DNA from 4 places in the Colwellia sp. MB02u-14 genome. Region 4 is predicted to be linked to each of the others. Evidence: predicted binding sites of a transcription regulator. Region 4 holds the regulator's gene; each other region holds the start of a gene.
The links. The regulator sigma-54, encoded in region 4, starts transcription at its own class of promoters, with help from an activator protein. The targets are predictions, from matches to a motif close to GTTGGCACGNNNNTNGNNT.
Positions count from the first base shown of each region.

Region 1: the regulator sigma-54 is predicted to act here: its motif matches at 1,896-1,914, upstream of H4J52_RS02150 (FimV/HubP family polar landmark protein).
Region 2: the regulator sigma-54 is predicted to act here: its motif matches at 3,832-3,850, upstream of glnA (glutamate--ammonia ligase).
Region 3: the regulator sigma-54 is predicted to act here: its motif matches at 5,640-5,658, upstream of H4J52_RS18000 (FlgO family outer membrane protein).

Region 1 covers NZ_JACGUX010000006.1:157,667-165,499, reverse strand. The annotation lists gene H4J52_RS02150 (FimV/HubP family polar landmark protein) at 1-1,785, opposite strand, end outside; gene H4J52_RS02145 (aspartate-semialdehyde dehydrogenase) at 2,075-3,094, opposite strand; gene H4J52_RS02140 (4-phosphoerythronate dehydrogenase) at 3,135-4,268, opposite strand; gene fabB (beta-ketoacyl-ACP synthase I) at 4,372-5,583, opposite strand; gene mnmC (FAD-dependent 5-carboxymethylaminomethyl-2-thiouridine(34) oxidoreductase MnmC) at 5,760-7,052, shown strand; gene H4J52_RS02125 (YfcL family protein) at 7,075-7,368, opposite strand; gene H4J52_RS02120 (ATP-NAD kinase family protein) at 7,474-7,833, opposite strand, start outside.
Region 2 covers NZ_JACGUX010000066.1:5,634-13,466, reverse strand. The annotation lists gene H4J52_RS07260 (hypothetical protein) at 15-248, shown strand; gene H4J52_RS07255 (DUF2959 domain-containing protein) at 257-898, shown strand; gene H4J52_RS07250 (hypothetical protein) at 1,020-1,205, opposite strand; gene H4J52_RS07245 (hypothetical protein) at 1,257-1,439, opposite strand; gene typA (translational GTPase TypA) at 1,751-3,565, opposite strand; gene glnA (glutamate--ammonia ligase) at 3,908-5,314, shown strand; gene H4J52_RS07230 (DUF4124 domain-containing protein) at 5,428-5,949, shown strand; gene glnL (nitrogen regulation protein NR(II)) at 6,025-7,119, shown strand; gene glnG (nitrogen regulation protein NR(I)) at 7,109-7,833, shown strand, end outside.
Region 3 covers NZ_JACGUX010000087.1:360,834-368,666, forward strand. The annotation lists gene srmB (ATP-dependent RNA helicase SrmB) at 1-110, shown strand, start outside; gene H4J52_RS17985 (FecR family protein) at 298-1,389, shown strand; gene H4J52_RS17990 (TonB-dependent siderophore receptor) at 1,509-4,358, shown strand; gene H4J52_RS17995 (LPP20 family lipoprotein) at 4,374-4,841, opposite strand; gene H4J52_RS18000 (FlgO family outer membrane protein) at 4,886-5,554, opposite strand; gene H4J52_RS18005 (flagella assembly protein FlgT) at 5,749-6,912, shown strand; gene arsJ (organoarsenical effux MFS transporter ArsJ) at 6,924-7,833, opposite strand, start outside.
Region 4 covers NZ_JACGUX010000079.1:440,938-448,770, reverse strand. The annotation lists gene pmbA (metalloprotease PmbA) at 1-806, shown strand, start outside; gene mgtE (magnesium transporter) at 902-2,260, opposite strand; gene H4J52_RS12375 (HPr family phosphocarrier protein) at 2,378-2,653, opposite strand; gene rapZ (RNase adapter RapZ) at 2,667-3,521, opposite strand; gene ptsN (PTS IIA-like nitrogen regulatory protein PtsN) at 3,552-4,007, opposite strand; gene hpf (ribosome hibernation promoting factor) at 4,053-4,340, opposite strand; gene H4J52_RS12355 (RNA polymerase factor sigma-54) at 4,364-5,872, opposite strand; gene lptB (LPS export ABC transporter ATP-binding protein) at 5,946-6,677, opposite strand; gene lptA (lipopolysaccharide transport periplasmic protein LptA) at 6,674-7,216, opposite strand; gene lptC (LPS export ABC transporter periplasmic protein LptC) at 7,197-7,763, opposite strand; gene kdsC (3-deoxy-manno-octulosonate-8-phosphatase KdsC) at 7,765-7,833, opposite strand, start outside.

The DNA.
Region 1 (7,833 bases), on a different contig from region 4:
CAAGGCATCAATATCATCCGGGTCGGTCAGCTCTGCAGGACCGTCGTCAACCACTTCTGGGGTTGGTACTGTTGGAGCTATAGAGTCCATCAACGCATCGATATCGTCAGGGTCAGTGAGTTCAGCAGGCGCTTCCACTACCGAGTCCATCAACGCATCAATATCGTCAGGGTCAGTGAGTTCAGCAGGCGCTTCCACTACCGAATCCATCAACGCATCGATATCGTCAGGGTCAGTGAGTTCAGCAGGCGCTTCCACTACCGAATCCATCAACGCATCGATATCGTCAGGGTCAGTGAGTTCAGCAGGCGCTTCCACTACCGAGTCCATCAACGCATCGATATCGTCAGGGTCAGTGAGTTCAGCAGGCGCTTCCACTACCGATTCCATCAACGCATCGATATCGTTAGGGTCAGTGAGTTCAGCAGGTGCCTTTTCATCTGTAGCTTCATTTAATAAATCATTAAGTAAATCTTGACCTAATTCGCCTCCTTCTAATACTTCTCCTGCCGCCTCTTCCTTGCTTGTATCTTCTTCATCCTCGTCACCAAGACCTGAAAGTAAAGAGTCTAAATCACTTTGATCTAACTCTCCACCTTCTAGCTCTTCACCATCAAGTGATATATCTTCCAAATCATCTAAATCATCAAGTCCATCTAAGTCATCTAAGTCATCTAAATCTTCATCTAAATGAATAACATCATCAAGTAACTCATCATCTAGGGAGCCTAAGCCATCGTCATCGTCAGAAAATAATGAATCATCCAAATTAAGATCATCTTCATCTAGGTCCATTGACAGTTCATCGTCTAAAGATAACTCATCATCGAGCGATAATTCATCATCAAGGGAGAGTTCACTGTCTAAAGTCCCAAGTGTTTCTTCTTTATTTTCAGGCTTTTCTTGTTCAGCTGCTTTTGACTTTTTAGGCTTAGCAACGTTTTCTACTTCACCACTTTTCTTACGACGTATTAACCAAGCACCAAACATTATGGCACTCAATGCTGGCAAGGTTGACATAAGTATCTTGAACCAAAGTTGTGACGTTATCCCTTCATTTTCAAGTTCAATTTTTTGTTTTTCTAATAATAGTTCTTGCTCTCTCGCTTCTGCCTTTTCTAGTAGTTTTTGTTGAAGCGCTATAACATCATTAAGCTGAAGCTTTATTTCTTTGCCTTTTGCTACTTCATTTTGCATGACATCGAGCTGTTCATTGAAATTACTTAAACGAGAATTAAGATTTTCATTTTCTTTGAGTATCGCTTGCAAGCCATCAATGGAATCTAAAACATCATTTTGAATAGTTTCTAAGCGAACCGTTTGCTTTGTATCTATTTCTTCAAGTTGTGCATTAATTTCTTTTTTTGTTGCGTCTAAATCTTTCTTTTTAATGGCGAGTTCAGCGGGAGGAACAACTTTTTTCTTCACTGTTTTAGCGACTTTCTTTTGCCATGTTTTATCATCAGTCGTTGATTTACTTTTTGCCTGCACGGGATTTATTGCACGCATTTCATCAATAGACGGTAATTTTAAATATTGTCCGTTATTAAGATGATTTAAATTATTTTCTTTAAATGCTTGAGGATTTTTTTGATATAGCGCCTGCATCACTTGATAAACAGATAACGCTGGGTCTGGACGAACTTTTAAAGCAATATTCCATAGGGTATCTTTTGACGTAATAGGTCCATATTGATCATACGGAAACATATCCGTAGCTTTAGGTCCCCTAATACGAATACCGCCTTCTTCAAAGGCGAATAGAGAAACACTAAATGTAGTCATGCTTATAAATATTACCTGCCATAGGCACAGGCGTAATAATCGATGCATCAAGTTTCCTAATTATTTTTATTTATTGCCAATAGTTTGGCACTTTAAGCCTAGAGAAAGTAAAGCAAATTCTATTCCAACCTTACTCTTACGACCTATATGATAGCAAGTAAATACCAAGAGTTTTAGTCATAACGAAACAAAAAAACTCGTCGTTAACTATAACGACGAGTTTTGATTTTTCTTTAATAAATCTTAAGGTTAACGAGCATTTAACCTGAACTAACTCACTTGGGGTAATTTATGAAAGGTAGTCTTTAACCAATAACTCTGCAATTTGTACACTGTTAGTTGCTGCACCTTTACGTACATTGTCAGCAACAACCCACATATTTATACCGCTACTGTGACTAATATCTTCACGAATACGACCAACATAGGTTGCATCTTTTCCGCTTGCATCGCCTATCTGGGTTGGAAAGTCTTCGTCATTACGACAAACAACAAGTCCTTGAGCTTGCTCTAATAAATCTTTAACTTCTTCAGCTGAAATAGGTGTTCCTGTTTCAATATGTAACGATTCACCATGACCAAAGAATACGGGGACGCGAACGGCAGTTGGGTTAACAAGTACATTTTCGTCACCAAGAATTTTTTTAGTTTCCCATACCATTTTCATTTCTTCTTTGGTGTAGCCATTATCCATGAACACATCAATTTGAGGGATAACATTAAAAGCGATTTGACGAGGAAAATGTTTTGTTTCAACAGGCTTTCCGCTTAATAAATCTGCAGTTTGTTTTGCTAGTTCGTCTATTGCTGCTTTACCGCCACCAGAAACTGATTGGTAAGTGGAGACGTTAATACGATTAATACCCACAGCATCATAAATAGGCTTTAACGCCACCATCATTTGAATCGTTGAACAATTAGGGTTAGCGATGATATTACGGTTGCGATAATCAGCTAATGCACTTGGGTTAACTTCAGGGACGATCAGAGGGATATCTGCGTCGTATCTAAACTCTGAGGTATTATCAATAACAATACAACCTGCTTCACCAGCAATAGGTGCAAATTTAGCAGATACTGAACCACCTGCTGAGAAGAAACCAATTTGTGCTTGGCTAAAATCAAAATGGTCAGCGTCGAGTACTTCAATACTCTCCCCATTAAAATCAATAAATTCACCGGCTGAACGTGCACTAGCCAGCGGATATAATTTATTAATTGGAAAATCACGTTCTTCTAATAACTCTATGATGGTTTTACCCACCAAGCCTGTTGCGCCTAAAACGCAGACATCAAATTTTTGTGCCATATCACTCTCTCTTTACTTTGAAAAACAGTGCACTAATGCGCTACTGCTTAAGAAAACCAAGATGATGTGGCACATCACTCTTGGCTTGATTCGACATGGTTACTTTAACCGAAGAAAACTCCCTACGAGCTGGATAAGTTTTTCTGATATGGTCAAAGCCATGACTTAAAACTGTTTGTCTGAAAATTCCATCATCACGGCGTACATCGTAAACCATTTTTACTAGCTGGTTTAGTAGTATTTGCTCGAACGGTTGATTAATTTCAACTTCGGTTATTGACGCTCGTGGTAAAAAATCACTTAACTGCTTATCTACCGGTATTTCAAGCTGCTTACATAATGCCTGATAGAGTATTTCCGTACCACGTGCTTTTCCTTCTAAGCTATAACCAGCAATATGTGCAGAGGAGATTTCAGTATAGGCAATAAGCTCGTGTAATATATTGGGTTCATTTTCCCATACATCTAAAACAAGCTTTACCCCATGCCCCTGCTTTTTTAGCGCCAGTAACGCTTTATTATCGATAACCTCACCACGACAAGCGTTAATTAGAATTTGGTGATCATTGAGTTGCTTTAATCGATTTTCGTTGAGTAGGTGGAAAGTTGGATGGTCGCCATTCTCCACAATAGGCACATGCAATGAAACTACATCACAAGAAAGTACGTCTTCGAGTGATGAATAATGATGCTTGTCTTTACTGTTTTTTTTCTGTTGAGCTTCAAGTATAGGATCGCAAATTAAAGCCTTAATACCTAACGCTGATAACTTTTCGCTTAACCGAGTACCAGTATTACCACCACCAACAATTCCTATGGTTAACGATAACAAGTCAATTAAGTAACGTTCTGCTAAGACAACCAAAGCACTGATCACATATTCAGCAACTGAAATTGCATTACAGCCAGGAGCAGAAGTAAACGTAATGCCTCGTTCACTTAAATAGTTTTGATCAATATGGTCAACACCAATCGTTGCCGTACCGACAAACTGACAAGTTGAATTACTGGCCAATAACGCTTGATTAACTTTAGTTATCGACCGTACTAATAAAACATCAGCACTTTTCGTTTGTTGGGCGGTTAACTCACGACCAACAAATGCGTGTAATTGACCTAAGTCGCCAAAAAACGCTTGGGCAAAGGGCATATTTTCATCGTAAAAAATATTCATGGTTTAGAGGCTTAAGGTAATTATTGAACAGATGAAAGCTATTGTAGCTTAAATGCAAAAAAGCCACTATAAAGTGGCTTTTTAAATAAAAAAATATTAATCGTTATTTGTATTTTTGCATAACTAAAGTCGCGTTAGTGCCACCAAAACCAAAACTGTTAGACATAACCAAGTTAAGGTCTACGTCACGTTTTTCTGTAACAATATCTAAGCCTTGTGCTTTTTCATCTAAATTATCAATATTGATAGACGGCGCAACAAAGCTGTTTTCCATCATTAATAATGAATAAATAGTTTCGTGAACACCTGCAGCGCCAAGTGCATGGCCTGTCATTGCTTTAGTTGCACTGATCGCTGGAGAATCTTTGCCAAACAATTCTTGAATGGCACCAAGCTCTTTAACATCACCAACTGGTGTAGAAGTACCGTGTGTGTTTAAGTAGTCAACTTTACCTTCAACACCTTGCATGGCTTGTTGCATACAACGCACAGCGCCTTCGCCACTTGGAGCTACCATGTCATAACCATCTGAAGTTGCGCCGTAACCGACAATTTCAGCATAAATATGTGCGCCACGTGCCAATGCATGTTCAAGCTCTTCAACAACTACCATACCGCCGCCACCAGAAATAACAAAACCATCACGATCGCTATCGTAAGTGCGTGAAGCTAATTCAGGTGTGTCGTTACGACCCGCAGATAATGCGCCCATTCCATCAAACATCATCGCTAAAGACCAATGAACTTCTTCACCACCGCCAGCAAAAACAATGTCTTGTTTGCCCAGTTGAATAAGTTCCATTGCATGGCCAATACAATGCGCGCTTGTTGCACAAGCTGAACTGATTGAATAGTTAACACCTTTAATTTTAAATGGCGTAGCTAAACAGGCTGAAACGGTACTGCCCATCGTTTTGGGAACAGCATAAGGACCGACACGACGAATACCACGGCTACGTAGTGTGTCAGTAGAAATAACGATATTTTCTGATGAAGCGCCACCTGAGCCAGCAACAATGCCAGTACGAAAATTTGAGACTTGATCGTCTGTTAATTTTGCATCAGTAATGGCTTGTTCCATCGCGATGTAGGCATAACCTGCGGCGTCACCCATAAAACGAAATGCTTTACGATCAATATGATCTTTAGGCTCAATCGTTGGTTTGCCCCAAACATGGCTTTTTAAACCTGCTTCTGCAAAGCTTTCCGACTGACTAATACCTGAACGGCCTGCTTTAAGAGATGATAAAACTTCTTCCGCATTGTTACCGATACTCGATACAATGCCTAATCCGGTGATCACTACACGTTTCATTTGAATAACCATTTAAAAATTGAAAAATCAGGCATATCATACAGAAATTTGCCCATAAACTGGTCTGCTCAGTGTACACGTGTACACTGGTTTTTACAATTTTATGACAGATACTTTTAATTTACGCTAAAATACTATCTTTAGCGCTTGAAAACCAATGGATTTAATAAATACTTGTGATTAAACAACAAAAAAATTTAAATACGCCGCTTGAAAGAAAAGGCTATCAAATTAGACCCGTTATTAAGCAACCCGAAAGTGTTGCTATTATTGGTGGTGGCGTTGCTGCTGCTTGTGTTGCTTATGCGTTGACTCAAAAAAATATCAAAGTAACACTTTATTGTAAAGATAAAGAAATTGCCCAAGGCGCTTCGAGTAATCATGTCGGTGCATTATTTCCACTTATTCATCAACAAGTTGATGATATTAGCTTATTTTACCAACAGGCATTTTGGCATGCACTAAAATGTTATAAAGATTTATACAGCAAAGGGTTTGTTTTTAGTCATGATTGGTGTGGCTTACTTGAAATTTCCTACAAAACAGCTTTAGAAAAAAGACAAGAAATTTTCGAGCAAACCAACCCTTGGTCAAAAGAATTAATTACCAGTATAAATGCAGAGCAAGCATCGCTATTAGCCGGTATTACACTTGAACACGGTGGGTTGTTTATGCCCAGCGCTGGGTGGATAGCACCCGGTGAATTAGTTCAACAGCTATTTAGTGCGGCACAGCAAACTCAGCGGTTGTCGATAAAAAATCAAGTAAACATTACCGCACTTAACCAGCAAGACGACGAGAGTTGGCAGCTAACTACAAACAAAGGCATAATAAATGAAAAAGTTGTTATTTTTTGCGGCGGTGCTGAATCTATTAAACTCAATATTATTGATGAATTACCACTGAGTTCTGTGCGTGGTCAAATAACAAATATGGCAACGAACGAGCAGATTAAAAACCTATCTACCGTTATTTGCCACAAAGGTTATCTAACACCTGCACACCAGCAACAACATTGCATCGGCGCGACATTTGAAAAAGACAGTTTCGATATTGTGGCAACAGATGCTGGCGATCAATATAATTTAACCATGTTAGAAAAGTGCCTGCCTAAATTAATATCATGGCGCGAACAAGACGTTACCTCGAGTAAAGCTCGTTTACGCTGTATGACACCAGATCACTTACCGGTTGTGGGCGCTATGCCTGATATAGCCCAGCATAAAAGCAGCTACGCCCATTTAGCAAAAGATAAAAACTGGCGTTATCAAGAACCTGCACCTGTGATTAAAAATCTATACGTACTTACCGGTTTGGGTGCTAGGGGCTTATGTACTGCGCCGCTATTAGCCGATATTTTGACTGCTGATTTAACGGGGGGCGAATATCCTGTTGGCAAACAAGAACTTTTTAACTTATCACCCAACAGGTTTGTTATTCGCGATATTATTCGTCGTAAATATTTATAGTATTTAATAAAGGCTGTTATTACTAAACTGATACAAATGATTGTTTAAGGTCTAGCCAATAGTCTTGTACTATTTTTCTATCTTGTGGGCTTAACTCAGTACGAGCGGCTTGTAGTTTTTCATCAATGCTTGTTGCAAGTGCGGGCGAAAGTACCTGCGATTCGTCACCAAATTCAATGACCGACAAGCTGATAAAACCACGTAAGTAGCTACTGGCAAATAATTGGTCATCACTGATATCTTCATCAAATAAATTATCTAAATATAGATAAAATGCGGCAATATTTTCAAACGATTTTTTTTCTTTAATTGACATAGTTCTACTTATTTTTCAGTGTTAAATTTTATGAGTGGCTTAGCAACATTATCTTCAAAATATTATCATCAGAGAATACTTTCAAAAGAACATATTGAAAGCACGTTATTGTGGACTTGCCACAGGATACAATACTTGATCGTTATAACCGGTTATTACCGGTAAATAACCTGATAGCGCTATATCTAAATCGCTGTCACCAGTATCAGCTATCAAAGGTCTTGATGATAAGGCGGATAATTTGGCTTTCGTAGCAATAATTAAAATATTTTCTTTCCCAATAGCGCGGATCACTCTTGGGCTGAGCTGTTGATTACCGCGGCCAAAAATATGTCCTTGTCCACCAATCAACGTGATCACCAATTTAATCGTTTTAGTCTTTGATTTAGCACGAGCGATTGCTTGCCATAATTGAGGTTCAGTCACATCACTCGCCAGTAAACTTTGTTGTTCAACAAGATCAAC
Region 2 (7,833 bases), on a different contig from region 4:
ACTTAGGAGTGATCATGTCTAATCAAGGTTCAGGTGGTAATGTTTTAGCAGCAATATGTAGTTTTTTTATTGCGGGTTTAGGTCAATTAGTTCAAGGGAGGATCCTCGCAGCAATCCTGTTTTTCTTGTTAACTTGGGTTAACTACACATTAGCAGCGACAGGAATATTATTTTTTATGGCGATTCCTGGCATTACTTTTCATTTTTGGGCAATTATTGATGCTGCACGCTACCGAGGTAGGAGTTAATGAGAGGTATGACGATAAACGTATCGTTATTTTTTCTTTTGCTTTCAATAGTAGGCTGTCAGTCAGCCTACTATTCAGCAATGGAGAAAGTAGGGAAACATAAACGTGATATATTAATTGATCGTATTGAAAGCGCGACAGGCTCGCAAAAGGAAGCAAAAAAAGAATTTAAAAACGCGTTAGATCAATTTTCTGCATTAGTAAATTTTGATGGTGGCGAGCTACAGCAGCAATATGAAATAAGTAATGACCGTTATCAAATAAGTAAAGTTGCCGCTGACGATGTTACAGCACGCATTAATGCTATTGAGGATGTTGCGGAAGCTTTATTTAATGAATGGCATGATGAATTAGATCAATTCACCAATCAATCACTAAAACGACAAAGCCAATCTCGCTATAAAGAAACCCAAGGTCGCTATGCATCAGTCATTAAATCAATGCGGAATGCAGAAAGAAGAATGCAGCCTATTCTTAATGCACTTAAAGACAATATGCTTTATTTAAAACATAATCTGAATGCTCGAGCTATTGGTGAATTAAAAACCGAATATAAATTAATTAAGCAAGATGTTGAGCGATTGATTAATGATATGAATAGTTCAATTAACAAATCGCAAACATTCATAAAATCACTTAAGGCGACTTAATTAAATTAAGCCGCTGAATTAACGGTACCTTCATCACTAAATGATGTCAGATGGTAACTTAGCGAGTTAAGTTACCATCAATATTATTTTTTGTTACTGTTCTTTCCCTAGGCAAGGTCAATTAAAGCGTTTTGACATTCGCTCTAGAGTGGTTCAAAACTGAATGAGACAATATATCATCTTGCTCTTGGTTTTGATTGATGGAAGCAAGTAAACTAGAGAGCTCTTTTATTTGAGTGGGTCCAGCAATACCTTGTTCAAAAAGTTCACTCAAGTGTTGTAACATTTTTAGTTGCTCTGCAGACATCTTAGAATTCCTTTTCTCGTGTTAATAAGTAAAAATAAACAGTGCTTTTAGTTATGAAGCAGTGGCATGTTGATATTGACTGGGTGCTTTCATTGGTAGTCCTATTTCTCTGCCATCGTCGATGTATTCTTGATAAAGAATATTTAACTCTCTGCGCTCTATAAGGCTAGCGCTATCAGAAACTACTTTTTCAAATAAATCATTTAACTGTATTAATTTTTTTTGCTCCATCATAAGTTTTCTCCCTGCACTCATATTTTAGAAATTAGATTTATAAAATAAGCGTAACAGTAAAACAGATATTCACCAGTAAAATATAATGGATGACGTTGGCTATATAACTTTCAACCACTTACCTCTAAAATTATTTTTAATTTAAAAACAATAAGTTAGTGAACAAAAACAAACTTCACCTGCAGTTACTTATGCTATTTCCTATGTAAGCTTAAGACATCTCTTACAGCATATGACGTTTAAGCTTACTAAAATTTACTGACAAAAAAACCAGCCGAAGCTGGTTTTTATCAACCGTCTACATAAGAGGTTTATTTAGGACGAGTATCACGCTTACGTTCATTCTCTTTTAAAAGCTTTTTACGAATACGAATGCTTAATGGTGTTACTTCTACTAGCTCATCGTTATCAATAAATTCAAGTGCTTGCTCAAGTGACATAACGATAGGTGGTGTTAACGTTTGTGCTTCATCAGTACCTGATGAACGAACGTTAGTTAACTGCTTACCTTTAAGAGCGTTTACGGTTAAATCATTGTCACGACTATGAATACCAATAACTTGACCTTCATAAATATCAACTCCGTGTCCGATCAACATACGACCACGTGATTGCAAGTTGAATATTGCATTCGTTAATGCTTTACCCGTTGCATTACCGATCATTACACCATTTTTACGCTGGCCAATATCGCCACCCTTATGAGGTCCGTATTCAAAAAATGTATGATAGATTAAGCCAGAACCTGACGTTAATGTCATAAATTCAGTTTGGAAACCGATCAAACCACGACTTGGCATGATGAAGTCCATACGAATACGACCCGTTCCATCAGGTGCCATATCTGTTAATTCAGCTTTACGAACACCCATTCTTTCCATAATAGGTCCTTGATGTTGTTCTTCAACATCAATGGTTACGTTTTCGTAAGGTTCTTGTATTTGGCCGTCAATTTCACGAATAATAACTTCAGGGCGTGATACCGCTAACTCAAAGCCTTCACGACGCATGTTTTCAATTAAAATGCCTAAGTGAAGCTCACCACGACCTGAAACTTTAAATTTATCAGCATCAGGAAGTTGCTCAACACGTAAAGCAACGTTGTGAATTAATTCTTTGTCTAAACGGTCTTTGATGTTACGTGAAGTAACAAACTTACCTTCTTTACCACAAAATGGTGAAGTGTTTACTTGGAAAGTCATATTGATAGTAGGTTCATCAACAGATAACGCTGGTAAGCCTTCAACTTCTGTAGGGCAACAAACTGTATCTGATATTTTTAACTCGCCTAGACCCGTAATGGCAATAATATCGCCAGCAAAACCTTCAGCAATATCAAGACGCTCTAAACCTAAGTAACCAAATACTTTACCAACTTTAGCGTTATGAACCTTGCCAGTTGCTAATTTAATTGTCACTTGTTGGTTTGGTTTAACAGAACCACGAGTAATACGACCAACACCGATTACGCCTAAGTAAGAACTGTAATCAAGTTGAGAGATTTGCATTTGAAATGGACCATCTGGATCCGCTTCTGGCTGTGGCACTTCTTTAAGAATAGTATCAAATAAAGGAGTCATGTCAGTGCCGGTTACGCCCTCTTCGAGCGAAGCCCAACCATTTATTGCTGAAGCGTAAACAACTTTAAAGTCAAGCTGTTCATCAGTAGCGCCAAGGTTGTCAAACAATTCAAAAACTTGGTCCATAACCCAATCAGGGCGAGAGCCAGGCTTATCAACTTTATTGATAACAAGAATTGGCTTTAAACCTTGAGCAAACGCTTTTTTCGTTACGAAACGCGTTTGTGGCATAGGGCCTTCTTGTGCATCAACAATAAGTAACACCGAATCTACCATTGACATAACACGCTCAACTTCACCACCAAAATCAGCATGGCCAGGAGTATCTACGATGTTTACACGGTAACCGTTCCAGTTAATAGCCGTATTTTTAGCTAAGATTGTGATACCACGTTCTTTTTCGATATCATTCGAATCCATCGTACGCTCTTCAAGACCGCCGCGGGCATCAAGGGTACCTGATTGTTCTAATAATTTATCAACCAAAGTTGTTTTACCATGATCAACGTGGGCTATGATGGCAACATTACGTAATTTATCTAACACGGGTTTTACTCACTTCTTGCAAGACTTTTTCATCAAAAGAATATAGGGCTATAATTGGGCGCGAATTATACAGTAATGAATTCAACAAAGACAGCAACAAATATTTCAATGCTTATTAAAATCTCCATACACTAATTGTTACGCCCTGTTATACTCTTAAGCACCAAAAGCCAGCAAACGCACCACCTTGAAGCAATGGATGCACGCTAATGGTGCATGGCGTTATAGTTAGATAGCTTAACACCTTATATACAATGACTTTTTCTGTTGGCATGAATTTCGCTTTATGCCAATCATGCAATGTGCAAACGTATTTTATTTTAAAGACACTGGAGACTTTACATGTCACAAGCCGTATTAGATTTAATCAAAGACAACGACGTTAAATTTGTTGACCTACGTTTTACTGATTCAAAAGGTAAAGAGCAACACGTTTCAATTCCTCACCACCAAGTAAATGAAGATTTCTTCGAAGACGGCAAAATGTTTGATGGTTCATCTATTGAAGGTTGGAAGGGTATTAATGAATCTGACATGGTGATGATGCCTGACGCTGAGTCAGCAATTCTAGACCCTTTTACAGATGCAGTAACATTAAATATTCGTTGTGACATATTAGAGCCAAGCACAATGCAAGGTTACAGCCGTGACCCTCGTTCAGTCGCTAAACGCGCTGAAGAGTATTTACGTAGTACAGGTATTGCTGATACGGTATTAATTGGACCTGAGCCAGAGTTCTTCTTATTTGATGATGTGCGTTTTAGTACTGATATGAGTGGTTCTTTTTATAAAATTGATGATAAAGAAGCGGCTTGGAATTCAGGTACTGAATACGAAGAAGGCAATATGGGTCACCGTCCAGGCGTTAAAGGTGGTTACTTTCCAACATCCCCAGTAGATTCCTCACAAGATATACGTTCAGCCATGTGTTTAGTTATGGAAGAAATGGGCTTAGTTGTCGAAGCACATCACCATGAAGTAGCAACGGCTGGTCAAAACGAAATTGCATGTCGTTTCAATACGTTAGTAAAAAAAGCTGATGAAGTTCAAATTTATAAATATGTAGTACATAACGTTGCACATGCTTATGGTAAAACAGCGACTTTTATGCCAAAGCCTTTAGTAGGTGATAACGGTTCAGGTATGCACGTTCATCAATCTCTCGCGAAAGATGGTGTAAACTTATTCGCAGGCGATAAATACGGTGGTTTATCTGAGATGGCACTTTATTATATTGGCGGCATTATCAAGCATGCTAAAGCATTGAATGCTTTTACTAACCCAGCAACTAACTCTTACAAACGTTTAGTGCCACATTTTGAAGCGCCAGTAATGCTTGCATATTCAGCACGTAACCGTTCTGCATCGATTCGTATTCCAATTGTTCCATCACCAAAAGCAATGCGTATTGAAGCTCGCTTCCCTGATCCAGCAGCAAACCCTTATTTAGCTTTCACTGCATTACTAATGGCTGGCCTTGATGGTATTAAAAACAAAATTCATCCTGGTGATGCGATGGATAAAGATTTATACGACTTACCTGCAGAAGAGGCAGCAGCTATCCCACAAGTAGCAACATCGCTTGAAGATGCATTACAAAGTTTAGAAGCCGATTATGAGTTCTTAACGGCGGGTGGTGTTATGGATAAAGACATGATTGATGCCTACATTGCGATTAAACGTGGTGAATCACAACGTGTAAACATGACAACTCATCCATTAGAGTTTGAATTGTATTACAGTGTGTAACCTACATTAAGTGATTAAATAATAAAAAAGCTCACTTCGGTGAGCTTTTTTGTGGCAAAAGGGCCATTATTTATATAAGTTTAAGAGAGACATTTTTAAATTGAGCTAACTTTTTGCGCTATTCATTGTTGCTATTAATCTTAATCATCACATTACTCAGTAGTCATGTCTTTGCAGCGTCAACAAAAATTTATGTTTGGAGAAGTGATGATGGTGTTTTAGTTTTTTCTGATAGCCCTATACCTGGCGCTGAAGAAGTTGAAATTAGCGAACCTAATATAGGCTCTTCTGTTGATACCTCAATGCTTGATTTAACGCCAAAAGTTATAAAAAATGACTATCAAGTTGAAATAGAGCAACCTAAACAAAAGGCAACTATTAGGGACAACACTGGCTCAGTATATATAGCGGGAAGTATTAAACCTATATTTAAACAAGGCTTAAATATTCAATTATATTTGGACGACAGTCCTTATGGCCCTCCCCAGTCCCACTCTATGTTTGTACTGCGAAATATCGACCGTGGTGAACATATCATAAAAATGCAATTACTTAATGAAAAAGGCAAGGTAATTGCATTATCTAAATCTATAACGTTTTATATGCATAGAGCATCAGTAAATAACGCTAATTGATTAGTATTTAGTGCAACTTGCACCAAATATAATTACATTGATATTTTTCGCACTAAATGAGTGCAAAAGGTTTGTATGTCCAGTATCAGCACTAAAGATCAACAATTAAAACTTCATTATCAACAAAAACTGCCAAACCAGATGGTAACGGCACTCGTTGTGCTGGACAGTAAGTTGGCGATCCAATATGCTAATCCTGCAGCTGAAGCCCTCTTAATTAAGAGTTTCAACAAGCTATACAACTTACCAATTACCACGGTCTTCTATAATACCCCCATTAAAAAAGAGCGTTTAGAACAGCTTCTCACTTCTGGACAAGAATTTAGTGATAGTGATGTCACTATTGAATTTTTTGATCACAGCCGTATTACCGTAGAAATTACAGCTTCCTCTGTTGAATTTAGCAAACAGCCTCATATCATTTTAGAATTCAAACAAATTGACCAACAAAAAAAAATGAGCATAGAAGCCTTTCAGCACCAGCAGTGGGAGTCTTCTAGAGATTTGATACGAGGACTTGCTCATGAAATTAAGAATCCACTGGGTGGTCTTCGCGGTGCAGCTCAATTATTAAGTAAAGAACTGACGAAAGAACAACAAGAATATACTGAGATAATTATTGAACAAGCTGACCGCTTAACTAATTTAGTGGATAAGCTCTTAGGACCCAATCAATTACCTCAGATGGCAGAGCAAAATATTCATATTGTTTTGGAAAAAGTTTATAAGTTAATTAATTTTAATAACCCTAGAAATATTAAAATTATTCGGGATTACGACCCTTCAATTCCTGAGATAAGTTTTGACCAAGATAAATTACAGCAGGCTGTTTTAAATATTGTTAATAACGCCGTTCAAATTATTGATGAACATTGCAACATAACATTAAAAACAAGAGCCGCAAGTAATAAAACCATCAATGGCCGTCGCATAAAACTATGTGTTCAAATTAGTATTATTGATAATGGTCCCGGAATTCCAAAAAAAATTCAAGACACTTTGTTTTACCCTATGGTTTCTGCACGAGATAATGGTACCGGATTAGGTTTATCTATTTCACAAACATTAGTGCAGCAACATAAGGGAAAGCTTTCCTGTTATAGCCGACCTGGTCATACCGAGTTCCTAATTTTACTACCTTTACAAGAAGAGAATTATAATGAATGTTGAGCAAGTTTGGATAGTAGACGATGACAGCTCTATTCGCTGGGTATTAGAAAAAGCTTTATCCGGAGCAAGTATTTCAGTCGCTTCTTTTGAAAAACCAGAAGATTTACTTGTTGCACTTGAACATCAGCAACCTGAAGTTATTATTTCTGATATAAGAATGCCTAATATCGACGGTATGACGCTACTAAGTCGTATTAGTGAACAATTCCCTAATCTCCCAGTAATAATAATGACTGCTCATTCAGATCTAGACAGTGCTGTAAATGCGTATCAAGGGGGAGCTTTTGAATATCTACCAAAACCATTCGATACCGACGAAGCCATTTCACTTACAAGACGAGCGTTAACATATGCTCGAGAGCAAACAGCTAAACGTAAGCACTCGATAGCCGTACCTGATCCAGTGGGCATAATTGGGGCAGCACCCGCTATGCAAGAGGTATTTCGAGCCATTGGACGATTATCACGTTCGAGTATAAGCGTACTAATTAATGGCGAGTCAGGCACAGGGAAAGAATTAGTTGCTCATGCTCTTCATATTCACAGTCCGCGTTCAGATGCTCCATTTATTCCTTTAAATATGGCTGCAATACCAAAAGACTTAATCGAATCTGAATTATTTGGTCATGAAAAAGGCGCATTTACTGGCGCAAATGCGGTGCGTCAAGGTCGTTTTGAACAAGCACATAAAGGCACATTATTTTTAGATGAAAT
Region 3 (7,833 bases), on a different contig from region 4:
AATATAAAGAGTCTAAACTCGCATTGAAAAAGCCAAAAATAAAAATAAGTAAGTCACAGAAAAAAGCTAAGGCGAAAAAACAAGCGAAACGTGCAAATAAAAAGAAATAAAGGTAGAGTATAAAAATAGGTAGATGAGGTATTGAGTATGTACCCCTATTTATTATTTCGACTTATTAACATATCTACAGTAAGACCTGAATGATATAAATACAGTCGTTTGCTATTAAGCAAGGATGCCGGCATGGTCGAATAAATATATCGATGTTTGCGTAAATTGAATTAACACAAGATATTTATGATGACTAAAATACAATGTAATAGTGAAATAGAAGTGCAAGCAAAATATTGGTTATGGCGCGTTGAACAAGGTTTATCGCAGCAGGAGCGACAAGCCTTTGTTGCTTGGGTAAACCAAGATAACAAGCATCATTTAGCATTGCACAAATATTCGCCTTCAATAAAGACCTCTAAATTATTTGCTGAGTTCAATGGCTTATTCCCGTTAGAAAAAAAACATTCAAACAATACTCAAAAACTATTTAAACACTTATCATTAGCTGCCAGCGTTATTTTTTTTAGTATGCTGACCAGTGAAATATTTTTAAATAAAAGTTTATTCTCATTTTTTCAACAAACTTCATCCGCAATTGTTTACCAACAGTTTTCTACTAAAACAGGTGAGCAAGCCAGTTTTAGCTTACCCGATGGTTCACTTGTTCACCTCAATACCAACAGTTTACTCACCCTAAGTTTCAGTGATAATCATCGCCAATTAAACTTGGTAAAAGGTGAGGCTTTATTTGACGTAGCAAAAGATCAATCCCGTCCATTTAGTGTCACTTCTGGTCAACAATCATTTACCGCTTTAGGCACCATTTTTAACGTACAGAAAAATGATAATAATCATCTAGAATTAATTGTTACTGAAGGGCGAGTATTAATCGCTGATTCTAATGAGCCACTCATTGAATTAACGCAACAGATAGCAAATACGGTTCAATTTCCTGAGAGAAACAACATTGTCATTGCGGGTGAAAAAACAGTTATAGCCAACAAAATTCAATTACCAAAAAATAAAATTTCGCCGCTAGCACTCTCCCATGAGCTTGCCTGGCAAAAAGGCATGCTTATTTTTGATGGTGAAACACTCGCAACGGCCCTTGATGAAATTAGCCGCTACACAGACATAAGGTTTACGATTCAAGATCAAGAGCTTGCCAAAATAAAAGTTGCGGGTTACTTTAAGGCTGGTGATGTTGAGACCTTGTTAGATTCCATTAGTTATAACTTCGATTTAACATATACAAAGACTAATAATAACAACGTATTGATCACTAAAGCGATTCATTCAGCAACCTTAGGGCCAACAACCTCAAGTACGCTATAGATTAGTGCGATGAACAAACATTATAAATAACAGGTGATCTTTTTGTATTCCATGATAACAATCAGAGCACTTGTTCAGATATTACTACCCTCTTCATTTAAAGAAAGAAAAAAAAGCGAATGAGCTATCCTTTAGCAAAAAAATTCAACACTTTCTCTTTATTAATCTTCATTACCTCCTCATTGACTTTTAGCTTAGTGAGTCGAGCTGACATATCAACGATTACGTCAAAAATTATTTACTTTAGTGTTGACGCGCAACCTGTTGACCAAGCATTAATTAAACTTGCTCAGCAAGCTGATCAGAGCATTTTATTTTCCTATGATTTAACTAATGCTTTAAACAGTAAAGCGATAGATGGATATTACTCAGTTTCTTTAGCTTTAAGAAAGCTGTTAAAAAACACTCACCTTATCGCTCAAATAAATGCTAAAGGCCAATGGTCTATTAAGCAAAAGGTTAAGGTTGAGGGTTATAAAGATACTAAGCCAATAATTAAAGCTAAAAAGAAGATAAAGTCTATTGAAAGAATAGCGATTGTGGGTAGCCATATCAATGGTAGAACAGTAAAAGACTTGCCTGTTCCTGTTGATATTATTTCTGGTGATACTTTACGCAATAGTGGCCACACAAACCTTGGCCAAATGTTGCAAGCGCTTGTGCCTTCTTTCAACTTTTCTCGGTCAGCAATAAGTGACGGTAGTGATGTATTACAGCCAGCAACTTTACGGGGATTAGGACCGGACCAAACACTTATTTTATTAAATGGTAAACGTCGTCATCAAGCGAGCTTAATTCATATAAACAGCTCTGTTGGTCGAGGCACTGCTGGAACAGATATGAATGCTATTGCAGTAAGAGCGATCAAACGAATTGAAATTTTACGAGACGGTGCCGCTGCTCAATATGGCTCTGATGCAATAGCGGGGGTGATTAACATTGTACTCAATGATAGTAGCGACCAATCAACCTTAGAAACATCTGTTGGTGCATATAAGCAAGGCGATGGTGAAGACTTTACATTATCCTATACGCAGGGTTTAGCGTTGAGTCATGATGGTTTTGTCAATGCTACCTTAAGTTTAGTTGAGCACCAAAGTACTAATCGGTCTGGATTACATGGTGCCTGCCAGTTTGACCAGTGTGTTCAAGTAGAAAATGGTCATTGGCAAACCAGTGATCCTCGGGAATTATCCGCTAGCAGGGAAACATTTCGAATAGGTGATCCCTCTTACCAGCAACTTTCTTTTGCGGCAAATAGTGAGTTAGAGCTAAATAAAGGACAACTTTATGGTTTCTTAACCTATTCACACCGAGAAAATGAATCGGCTGCTTTTTTTCGTCATAATGCAAATACTCACGAAAACCCAATCTTAGGCGATAGCAGTGCTGCTATCCCACAAGGTTATTTACCTAAAATAAATTCAGATATAGAAGATATTTCATATAGCCTCGGCTATAAAGTTTCTTTTGATAATGACGCTACTATTGATATTTCATATACCTATGGGAAAAATCAAATAGACTACACCACGAGTGATTCACTGAATGCCTCTTATGCTAACTATCTATTATATACCAGTGATTTAACAACAGATGAGCTTCGTACACAACTTCCTTGTTCTGCCTTTGCCTACGGTTTGTCATTATCACTAGAGACCGTTAATTTATTATTTAAAAAAGATTATGAAAATTATTCTCTGGTATTAGGCGCTGAGTTTCGCCAAGACAAATACGAAATAATACCCGGAGAAGCATACAGTTTTGAGGATTATGATACAAAAAACCATCAGCCGTTGTTTGAGCATGATGCGGCGGGGGGTATTCAAGGCTTTCCCGGTGTTTCACCTGAACTTGGCGTTAATGAAAGCCGGAATGTTGTTTCACTTTTTGCTGAATCTGTTACGCAAATCAATGATTTTTTACAACTTAGCGCGGCTGTCCGCTATGATGATTATGATGTCTTTGGTAACAGTAGTAACTCTAAAATTGCGGCTCATTGGCAGGTAAACGACAACATTATTTTACGTGGTGCTTATAGCACTGGTTTTCGTGCACCTTCGATGCAACAAATGTACTTTAATAACATTAGCACACAGTTTATTGTTGACGAAAGTGGTTCACTGTTAAGTGAGGAAGTGGAAACATTTAGAAATGATAGCACCTTAACAACTCGCCTTGGTGTCCCTACACTTAAAGAAGAAGAGTCTGACAACCTCAGTATAGGTTTGATTTACAGCCCTACTGATAATATTGATTTAAGTGTTGATTTTTATCAAATAAATATTGACGACCGTATCGTTATTAGCAGTAAATTAGGCATGGGAATATCTCATTTACTTGATCAAGCTTTTATCGAAGAAGGTGTCACCAAAGGGCAATTCTTCTTGAATGGGGCGGGTACAAAAACTCAAGGTACTGATATTGTCGCCTCTTGGCAGACTCAAGCTTTAGCAGGGAATATTAATTTCACTCTGGCTGCAAACTTTACAAATACAGAGGTAACAAAATTATTTACACCTAGCCACAGTACGTTACACACAATTGCGGTTGAAAAGATTTTTTCAGAGCAAGATATTTCTATTATTGAAGAATGGCAACCTCGCAGTAAAGTAAGCTTAAACACTCGTTATAAAAACCTATATTGGACAGTAAATTTATTACTCAACCATTATGGTAAATACACGATAACAGATGGAGGTAAACAAACGTATAGTGAAGAACTTTTGACTGACGTTTCGATTAATTATCAAGTGTCAAAAAAGCTTTCTGTTACTTTAGGCAGTCATAATTTATTCAATGTCATGCCTGATGTAAATAGCATAGGAAACTCTCGAGGTGGCACAATTGAAAATGAACAGGGCGATATAATTGTTGAAAGTACGGGGGTTTTTAAATATTCGCGCCGCTCTGCTCCTTTCGGTTTCAACGGCGCCTATTATTATATGAATTTACACTATGCTTTTTAGGCTGTGCTTTGCCTCTTAATAATAAGTCACGTCTTTAATTTCACGCTTGGGTGCAGAAGCGACATATATATTGTAAACATCTTCAAAATCTAAACTTAGCTCTGTGGTGTAACTGTCGCCTACCGGGTAGCTTTTTATCACTTTAGCTGCGCGAATAATGCCATAAACTGATGCCGACACCTCGTGCTTTCCTAGTAATAATTGTGACATGGTCATTTCACCATTTATTTTTTGTCCGTAGACTTGTTCAGCAAGTTCCGCATAAGCGGCAAGTTTTGACGCATTAATAGCCATCAGCATCCGCTGTGTCTCATGTTCTGAATTTTGCAAACTGATCGGTGCTTGTCCAATAGCCCGTAAGACAGGGAAGGTTTCAGGCTTCACACTTTGCCACTGTACATGTTTATCATACACACTAGAACAGCTCGCGAGTAAAAAACCGACCCCCATAAAAAACAATAAATTAAGAATTATTTTTTTCATCATAAATACCAAACGTTAGCCCTAAATTTATTTAAACAAATTAATTAATTAACAATTTCAATTGACCGTTCATCTTCAGCCAACATAACGCTGTTTCGAATGATTAATCCGTCTTTTATGCGCACACTTTCATCTTGATTAATTTGTTCGCCGATGACCCAACTTGGAATAAATGATTGCGCGGTTGCAACAACGACACGTGATTGCATACCAATCATACGGGCGTTAATCATCACACCATTTTCTTGTTCCATCATGGTACCCGTCACTACGTAGTCAATAATCTGGCGTTCGGGTAATTCTTTCCAGTCACGACTAAACACATAATCACCTTGGGGAGTTACACGAATATGTCCTGTGGTTTTAAAATCAATAACCACTAAACCATGACGTTGTAATTCATGAACAAAGTTTTCTGATATTTGGTTACCTAGCCAATTGGTTGACTCAAGATCTGCTAACTCAACAAAAGAAGCAACCGCAATAGGTGTTTTAGGATTAACAAAAGAGCTACTTTCAAGCATCTGATAAGTAAGACCTTTAACAACATCAGCTATTGCATGTCGAGGTAAATTAAAGCTGTCAATTTCACCTCGTACTTCTTGCTTTGATTTATAAAAGTCATCCTCTTCATTCATCATATTCATTGATGAACATGACATCAACGTTGGAATAAATAATGGAATAAATAATGGAATAAGCCACTTTTTCATTGAGCTCCCCTTAATCGCCATTAAGCGAATAATAAGTCTAATAGTAATATCGATAATCGACATTAAAGAGTATATGGCAAATATAAAGCACAAATCGCGCCAATGTATGTAACTATTACTGTATAAAATAAGTGGGCATAGAAACTGCATATTCACCTATTAATAATAAACCCATTTTTACTGACGGACATCTTATGCGCTTATTTATATTAGCTCTTCTTTTATTTTTCATGACTAATTCAGCTATTGCTCAATGGTATGAAGCACAAGGCAAGTCAGTAATAATGCAGGGAAACAGTGAACGAGCAAAAACATTAGCCATGGAGAATGCGTTAAAAAAAGCGCTGTTGGTTGCTGGTGCTTCTGTTTCAAGTGTTCAAAAAACGGTTAACGGATTATTGACACAAAATGAAATTAATATTCGCGCAAGTGGTACGGTTAACTCCTTTGAACTTGTCGATGAAACCTATGAAGGAAATTTAGTCACTGTGACCATTCGCGCTGATATATTTCCACAGAGCAAGCAGTGTTTTTCTTCAGATTACCGTAAATCATTATTAATCACACGCAGTAACTTAATGCATAGAGAACAGGCAAGCATTGGCAAAATTTATCCTATTGATAGTAAGTTGATGGAAAAACTTGCGTATAAAATTAATAATCAAGGCATTTACCTAGATACAAAATTATTGTTAAAAGAAAAAGCGCAATTTTCACGCTTAAACAATAGCTTGCAAATTGAAGCCATAAAAAACTTAACCATGTCGTTAGCGAATATTAGTGACACTCAATATGTGATGTATTCTGAAATTAATGATATTAGCTTTGAACAAGCAACCACTAACGGCTGGCAATTTTGGCAAGAAGATTTTTTTAACCGACAGTTTAGTGTCAGCCTATATATTTACAACGGTAGTAATGGCGAATCTGTTTTCAATAAAAAATACCGCAGCTCCGCCCCATGGGAATTCGGCAAACGTCAACAAGTTGATGTTCACAGTGAAGTTTTTTGGCAAAGCCAGTATGGTATGTCTATCGAAAAAGTATTATCTGATATGATCATCGACATAGACGAAAATATGATGTGCCAGCCTACTCGTGGCAAGATAGTACAAGTTTCAGGTAATTCATTAACAATTAATTTAGGTAAACGACATGGCGTAAAAATTGGTGATGAATTTTCTTTATTACACTTAAATAATATTATTACCGATGCAGGGAAAACCTATGCCGGTTTTAATGTTAGCCCTTATAACGTTAAAGTAACGCAAGTATCTCAGCAAAGTGCGCAAGCTGTGACCACTGATGAGCAATTACTGGGTAATATACAGTTAAATGATTTAGCGGTGCGTTACTAATGTTATTAGCGCTATGAATGTGTAAGAGAAATTCTTTTAATAAGTAGCGCTGAAAGTACTGCAAATAATGCAGAAATGATTAAACACGTTATTAGGTCTGTAAATTGGTAGATAACACCTGACATTACGGTACCTAATAACCGGCCAAGCGCATTAGCCATATAATAAAACCCAACATCCATTGAAACACCGTCTTCTTTTGCCATAGCAATTATTACATAACTATGTAGCGCTGAATTCACGGCAAAAACCACACCAAAAACAAATAAGCCAACGATGATAATAATTTCAGCGTTAATATTGAGCGTTGGAGCATAGAACATCAACAGTGCTAATAATAAAGTAACACCTGATAAAATTCCTCCCCAGCAGAAGAGTAAATAGCCATTAATATGATGTTGGTTATTTTTAATAAAGACCTTAGGTGTTAACCCTTGAACAATACCGTAAGCAATAACCCATAGCGCCATAAATATACCCACATCGGTGTGTTGCCAACCTAAATGGCTTACCAAATATATTGGCAGTGCTACAACAAACCAAACATCTCGGGCAGCAAATAAAAATAAGCGCGCTCCGGCTAAATAATTCAGCGAAGCATGATTCGAAAATATCTGCTTAAATTTAACTTTGTCTTTAGCTTTGCCTAAATCACCTTGCAACACAATAAGACTTAAGACAAAAACTATCGCTAAAACGCTTGCCATAATCAACATCGCTCCAGAGAAACCGACCGTGCTTAACAACAATGCCCCAAGAAAAAAACCAATGCCCTTTAAGGCATTTTTTGAACCGGTAAGATAGGCAACCCAGCGGAAGAGTCCATTTTGATATTCATTCTCATTACTTGAAGAAACCAGCGTTTTAATACTGCTTTTAGCACTCATTTTATTAAGATCTTTAGCAATACCTGACAATGCC
Region 4 (7,833 bases):
ATAGTTTGAGTTGTGTAATGATCGCCTCTGAGGGAGATGATATGCAACGCGATTACGCTTATACTGTAAATCGTGATTTTAATTTAATGGACAACGGCATTGATATTGGTGTGCAAGCATCAAAAGAAGCGCTATCGAGATTAAATGCGCAGAAACTACCCACAGGAAAAGTGCCAGTGATGTTTCGTGCTGATATTGCCAATTCAATTTTTGGACATTTTATTGCGGCGATCAGCGGTGGTAATTTATACCGTAAGTCATCATTTCTCATGGACTCAATCGGTAAACAAGTTTTTCCTGACTTTTTAAATATCAGCGAACGTCCTCATATTTTAAAGGGGTTAGCGAGTAGTGCTTTCGACAGTGAAGGAATTAAAACTGTTGACCGTGAAATTATTGTTGATGGTTGTTTAGAAACCTATCTACTAACCAGTTATTCAGCACGTAAATTAGGACTTAAATCTACTGGCCATGCCGGCGGTATTCATAATTGGCAAATTAATGCCAAAGGCTCTGCCAATGGTGGTGACTTTGATGCTATGTTGAAAAAGCTCGGTACCGGATTTTTGGTCACTGAATTAATGGGACAAGGCGTTAATGTGGTTAATGGCGACTACTCACGAGGCGCTGCCGGTTTCTGGGTTGAGAACGGCGAAATTGCTTACCCGGTATCAGAAGTTACCATTGCGGGTAATTTATCTGATATTTTTAAAGGCTTAGTCGCTGTTGGTAGTGATGTCGATTTACGAGGCAGTATTTTAACGGGTTCATTGCTCATTGAAGAGATGCAGGTTGCAGGAAACTAATTAGCAATTTTCATCTTAAAGATAAGATAAAAACTAAGCATTGATGAGATCTTGAGGAAGTGCAAGATCTCAATACATCAATATTTAGGTAAGTGTTAAGTCAGTAATAACGTTGCTGTTCCTAAGAAAGCAAATATCCCCACGACATCAGTAATTGTTGTTAATATCACACTGCCAGCTAATGCTGGGTCAATGTTCATTCGTTTTAAAAACAGAGGAATGGCAACTCCCGCAACTCCCGCAGCGGTTAAATTCATCAACATCGCAAAAGCGATGACACCACCAAGCATTAAATTTTGTTGCCAAATAGCCACGACACCCGCAATTAATACTGCCCAAATAATGCCATTAAGAAAACCAACAGCCAGTTCTTTTTGCAGTAATATTCTGGCATTCGAGTCTCCAACATGACCTAAGGCAATGGCGCGAATAACCAGTGTTAATGTTTGGTTACCAGCAACACCGCCCATGCTGGGTACTAAAGAATTTAAAATGGCTAAAATCGCCAGTTGGCTTAAAACACCTTCGAACATACTCGATACAGCAACCGCTAATAACGCGGTGATAAGGTTAACTCCCAGCCAAATAGAGCGTTGCTGGGTACTTTTTAATACTGGAGCAAAGGTATCAGCTTCATCATCTAAACCGGCCATACTCATCATAGAGTGCTCAGCATCTTCACGAATAATATCGATAACATCATCAATAGTGATACGTCCAAGTAACCGGCCTTTATCATCAATGACAGGGGCAGAAAACCAATCAAATTTTTCAAAAATCTGTGCAACGTCACTATCAGATAAATGGGCTTGAATGGCTTCAATATCTTTATCAATTAACGTTGAAATTATAATTTCAGGTTTAGCGGTAATTATCGCGGCTAAAGAAACGGCGCCAATAAAATGATTGTTATCATCAACCACATAAAACGAATCGGTAGCTTCTGGTAAGTCACCGCGTAATCGCAGATAACGTAATACCACGTCAACCGTCACATCAGGGCGGATTGTTATGGTATCGGTATTCATGATACCGCCTGCGGTATCTTCCTCGAATGATAAAGCCGCTTCTACACGACCTCGGTCTTGCGAGTCCATAGCACTTAATACTTCTTGATAAACACTATCAGGTAAAGTACGTAAAACTTCAGCTAAATCATCGACATCCATCCCTTCAGCAACTTCTGCTAATTTTTCAGGGCGAATGGTTTTTAAAATACCTTTACGAACTTCTTCGTTGAGTTCTTCAAGGACTTCACCGTGGTTGTCTACGTCAATGAGTTGCCATAAAACGGCACGACTTTTAGGGTGAGATGACTCTAATATTAAAGCAATATCATAAGCTGGCATGTTCTGTAGTAATTTTCGAACATGCACAAACATGCCGCTACCAAGTGCTTTATTGACTTGTTGCAGGCGTTGGTGGTTTTGTTGTTGCTCTGAAATTTCCGGCATAAAATTTTCCTGTGCCGCAGTAATACGAAAATTATATTTTTCATCTTAGTTAGGATGTGTTGGCTAAGATGTTGTAATGAATGATAACTTAACTTTATTTTTTATTCAGTATTTTTATTATTCATCTTCATCAAACTTATCAGAAAATAACTGACAAACATCAAAGAGGGCTTGCTGGGCATCTTCTCCTTGGGTGATTATTTCAACAGTTTTTCCATACCCCCCCGCCAGTAACATTAAGCCCATAATACTATTGGCATCAGCTTCTTTACCGTCTAAGCAAACCGTTACATTAGCATTAAGCTTTTGACTTAACTGGGCGAGTTTAGTGGCAGCACGCGCATGTAAACCCAACTTATTGCTAATGGTTAATAATTTATTAAATTTTGGCATGCGATAACTATTCTTAGGTACTTTGTATTTTAATATCGCGATGATGAGATTGAACATCTTCACGCTCTTTACGTAGATTGTTCGCTAATATTTCTGCAATATAAACCGAACGGTGTTTTCCGCCAGTACAACCAATAGCGATAGTAATATAGCTACGGTTATTCCTTTCTAAGTGGGGCAACCACGTCATCATAAAACTGTTAATTTGCCAGATAAATTTAGTGACTATCGGCTGGCTCGCAAGGAAGTCTTGAACAGGTTGGTCTAAGCCAGTAAAACCTTTTAAGTCTTTTTCCCAAAAAGGGTTAGGAAGAAAGCGGGCATCAAATACATAGTCTGCATCTTGAGGTACACCATGCTTAAAGCCAAAAGATTCAAATACCACAACCATTGAGGCAGACGTTTTACCCAAAATTCGCTCGCGCACTAAGTCAGATAATTGATGAGGTGATAACTGGCTGGTATTTATATACAATCCCGCACGTGTAGAAATAGGTTCAAGCAGTTTTTTCTCTAAAGAAATCGCTTGGTCGAGTGGAATATTTTGTTTTATTAACGGATGTAAACGACGCGTTTCACTAAAACGGCGAATAAGATCAGAATCATCGGCGTCTAAATAAAGTATATCGAGCTTTACTGTTTTAGGTAGATAATCTAATATTTCTGAGACATCATTAGGGTCATTGGGCAAATTACGGACATCTAAACTAACGGCTACTTTATCATAGTCATTGATGACGGTATGGGCTAACGCAGGCAACAAGTTAACAGGAATATTATCTACGCAGTAGTAGCCTAAATCTTCGAGCACACGCAATGCAACACTTTTACCTGACCCTGAACGACCACTGACTATCATGAGTTTCATTTGAATTTTCCTGACTTTTTATTGTATTTATTAACGTGCAGCTTGCTTTATTAAATTAAAAAGCTCTTGCGAATTTTGACACTTTCTTACTTGTTTTGCGATTTGTTTGGTACTAAATACTTGTGCAATACTTTGTAGCGTTTCTAAATGTTGTTGGCAGTTCTCTTCGGGCACAAACAGCGCAATAATAATATCTACCCCGCGATTATCTATAGAGTCAAATTCCACCGCTTGTTCACTGGTCAGTAAAACGGCAATGACTTGTGAGGTATTTGACAAACGCCCATGAGGGATAGCTATACCGTTACCGATGCCGGTAGAACCCACTTTTTCACGCGCCATTAAACTTTCAAATAGCTGATGTGTATCAAGGTTCTCAATTTTTTTTGCCGCAGTGGCGCTAATTATTTCAAGGAGTTTTTTTTTGCTAGTCCCCTTAACGGCACAGAGTGTGCAGTCAAGGGTTAGGATATCTTGCAACTTCATTACACTACTTACATTCTTTGATTAGAGAAAAGATAAAAAACAGCATTAATGCTGATTCGTTTTGCCTTTGTACTTTAATATTTGCCGATCAAGTTTATCAACAAGACTGTCAATAGAGGCGTACATATCTGGATTTTCAGCTTTAGCATGTAAATCAGTGCCACTAAGATGAATCGTCGCTTCTGCAATTTGGTTTGATTTCTCAACGGTGAGAACAACATGAACATTATTGATATGGTCAAAATGTCGGGTCAACTTTGCCATTTTTATATTGACATTTTCTCGTAAAGCTTCGGTAATTTCAACATGGTGACCAGAAAGATTAATTTGCATAAGCTTAATTCCTCATCTTTTCGTTAAAGTAAACTTTTTCGTTGGTTAGAAGGGGGAATAGAAAGTGACTCGCGATATTTTGCAATAGTACGCCGAGCAACATTTATTCCTTGAGTGGCTAATAAGTCAGCCATTTTACTATCACTTAATGGCTTTGCGGGTATTTCAGCCGCGACAAATTTTTTGATTAATGCACGAATAGCGGTTGATGAACATTCGCCACCACTTTCTGTCCCTACATGACTTGAAAAGAAAAATTTCAGTTCAAAAATTCCTCGTGGCGTATGCATATACTTTTGTGTTGTTACCCGAGAAATGGTTGATTCATGCATATCGACAGCTTCGGCAATATCATTTAGAACCATAGGACGCATGGCTTCATTACCATGTTCGAAAAAACCAATTTGTCGTTGAACAATACAGTTTGACACTTTCAATAAGGTATCGTTACGACTTTCTAAACTTTTAATAAACCATTTAGCTTCTTGTAAATTTGAGCGAATAAACTGTGTGTCTGCCGTTGACTTCATCGAACGAGACATCGAAGCATATTGCTGATTGACAGACAGCTTTGGTGCTGTATCAGGATTTAGTTCAACAACCCAACGCCCATTTTTCTTTTCAACAGAAACATCAGGAATAACGTATTGATCATCACTTTTGATAACACTGTCGCCAGGTCTAGGATCAAGTGATTGAATCAGGCGGACGACTTCGCGAAGTTGCTCTTCTTTTAGTCGAGTTTTACGCATTAACGTACGATAATCTCGGCTACCCAGCAGATTAATATGGTCACGTAACACCAACTTACTTTCTGCTAACCACGGCGTTGCGGGGTCAAATTGGTTAAGTTGAATAATTAAACATTCTGAAATAGAACGTGCAGCAACGCCAACAGGGTCAAAGAGGTTAATACGTTTTAGTACCACCTCTATTTCATCAAGTTCAACACCTTCAATGGCAACACTGTCTAGAATGTCTTCACTGGAAACGGTCAAATAGCCAGCATCGTCAACGGCATCTATGATTGCGGTAGCTATAGCACGGTCGGTTTCGGTGAAAGGGCTTAATTCCATTTGCCAGCGTAAGTGGTCTTGAATAGAATCTTGAGTTTCGCCTTGGTAAGTATAATCTTCTGAAGCGGGTCCCGAATTAGAACTCGCTGCACCTGCGGTGTAGTTGTCATCCCAGGTCGTATCCATGTTTAATTCTTCAGGGATATCATTTTTATCCATTGCTTCAGTGGTGGTGATCTCATCGATGGTGGGTGTAGAGTCTTCGCTGCCATCAGAAACGGCTTTCTCTTTAATATCACCTGCACCAGCTGTGTGAGCTTCTTCAAGATTGTCAGTACTTTTATCTTCAGCATTGTTTGACGATTCATCCATTTCTAGTAATGGATTATTTTCTAAGGCCTCTTGAATTTCTTGCTGAAGCTCTAACGTTGACAATTGCAGCAATTTGATTGCTTGCTGCAATTGAGGCGTCATGGTTAATTGTTGTCCTATGCGGAGTTGTAGAGTAGGGCGCATTTAGGTCATTAACTTCCTATTATTTTTAATTGAATATTGTCGATATACGAAAATATTATTAACTTATTAGCTACTATAGCGTGAATTGTTCACCAAGGTATACATCTCTTACATGTTGATTTGCAAGAATTTGATCTGCATTACCTTCTGCAATAAGTTCACCATGACTAACAATATAAGCATGTTCACACACATCAAGGGTTTCTCTTACATTATGGTCGGTGATCAAAACACCAATACCACGTTCTTTTAAGTGTAGAATAATTTTTTTGATATCACCTACTGAAATTGGGTCAACACCCGCAAAAGGTTCATCTAATAAAATAAATTTGGGCTCTGCGGCTAAAGCTCGAGCAATCTCTACTCGGCGACGTTCACCACCTGATAAGCTCATGCCTAAATTATCTTTAATATGACCTATGTTAAATTCTTCAACTAAATGTTCTAGCTTTTCTTCACGTTCTGCATTAGATAATTCTTTTCGTGTTTGCAAAATGGCCATAATATTATCGTAAACACTCAGTTTTCGAAAGATAGAGGCTTCTTGTGGCAAGTACCCTATCCCTTTTCTTGCGCGTTCATGCATAGGTGCTAACGTGAGGTTTTCATCATTGAGAATAATATCGCCACTATCACTTTCAACCAAACCAACAATCATATAGAAAGAGGTGGTTTTTCCTGCGCCATTAGGGCCGAGTAAACCCACTATTTGTCCTGCTGAGACTTGCATACTGACATTCTTAACAACTTTTCTGCCTTTATAAGCCTTAGCAAGACCTTTCGCCATTAGCGTGCTCGTACTCATAAGTTACCTTTTTCCAGAGTATTAGTGTCATTTTTTTTCGCTTGTACTTTTTCTTTAGGCTGAAAAATTGTCTTCGTTCGTTCATTAGTTTTACTCTCAGCATTTACATACTGAGTATCAATATTGTAAGTGATTTTACTACCACTGACTTCACTGTCTTCTTGTTGTAATAATGCATTTCCTGAAATGATCACTAAATTGTTTCCAGGCTCGTATCGTATTTCATCTGCTTGCAAATTAAGCAGAGTACCATCGGTTAACGTTTGTTCAAATGTTGCTGGTTTCCCTTTCGCAATATAGGTTTTTTCTTCGCTACCTGATTGCGTTAGCACTTGAACCAAGTCGGCACGAATAATTAATGAACCTTGGGTGATAACTACGTTGTCGATATAGCTGAAAATTTTATTTTTAAGATCTGCTGCTTGTCTTGATGCATCAATTTCAATTTTTTGTGATATATCAAATTTTTCAGCGAAAGCTGATGAAAGCAAGGCGCCTGATAATATTAAGCACAGTAGGCTATTTTTTAACAATTTCATAAATGGATTTCACATGTTTAGTTAGTGTCATTTGGTTGGTGTTTAAGTCGACAATTAAACCCTTACCATCGATGGTAAATCCTTTACCAATAATTTTAATTTCTTGTTCTGAACTTATGATGTTAGTTTTTAAATCAAGTTCAAAGTATTTTCCTTGAACTTCTTGTAATAAGCTATTTTGATCGGTTGCTACCAAGCGCACATGCTTTTCTAACTTCACTCGGTTGTTGTTATATAATATGCCTTCATTGGCAGATACCTTCCATGTGGGCGCATTATTTTTTGGATGAAGGGTGTATTGAGGAAACTCAAAATTGGTAATGTTTAACTCAGGATAATGTTCCATACGCTGTGCATCAACAACATAAGCTAAACTTCCTTCATTCTTGTAGACATTACTGTGTAAATTTTCAGCAATAAAGTCAGGCGTGAGTGTTTTGTCAATCGCTTGTAACTGTGGTATTGAGGCATTTCTCCATTCAATAATCCCATAAATAGCGCCCGCCAAAATAAAAAATACTAACGTTAAACTATACAGTCGATTCATATCATATACTCGCGCCACTAGCATTTTCTAAAGTATTTTGGCTAAGCATGATTAAGTCGCAAATTTCTCT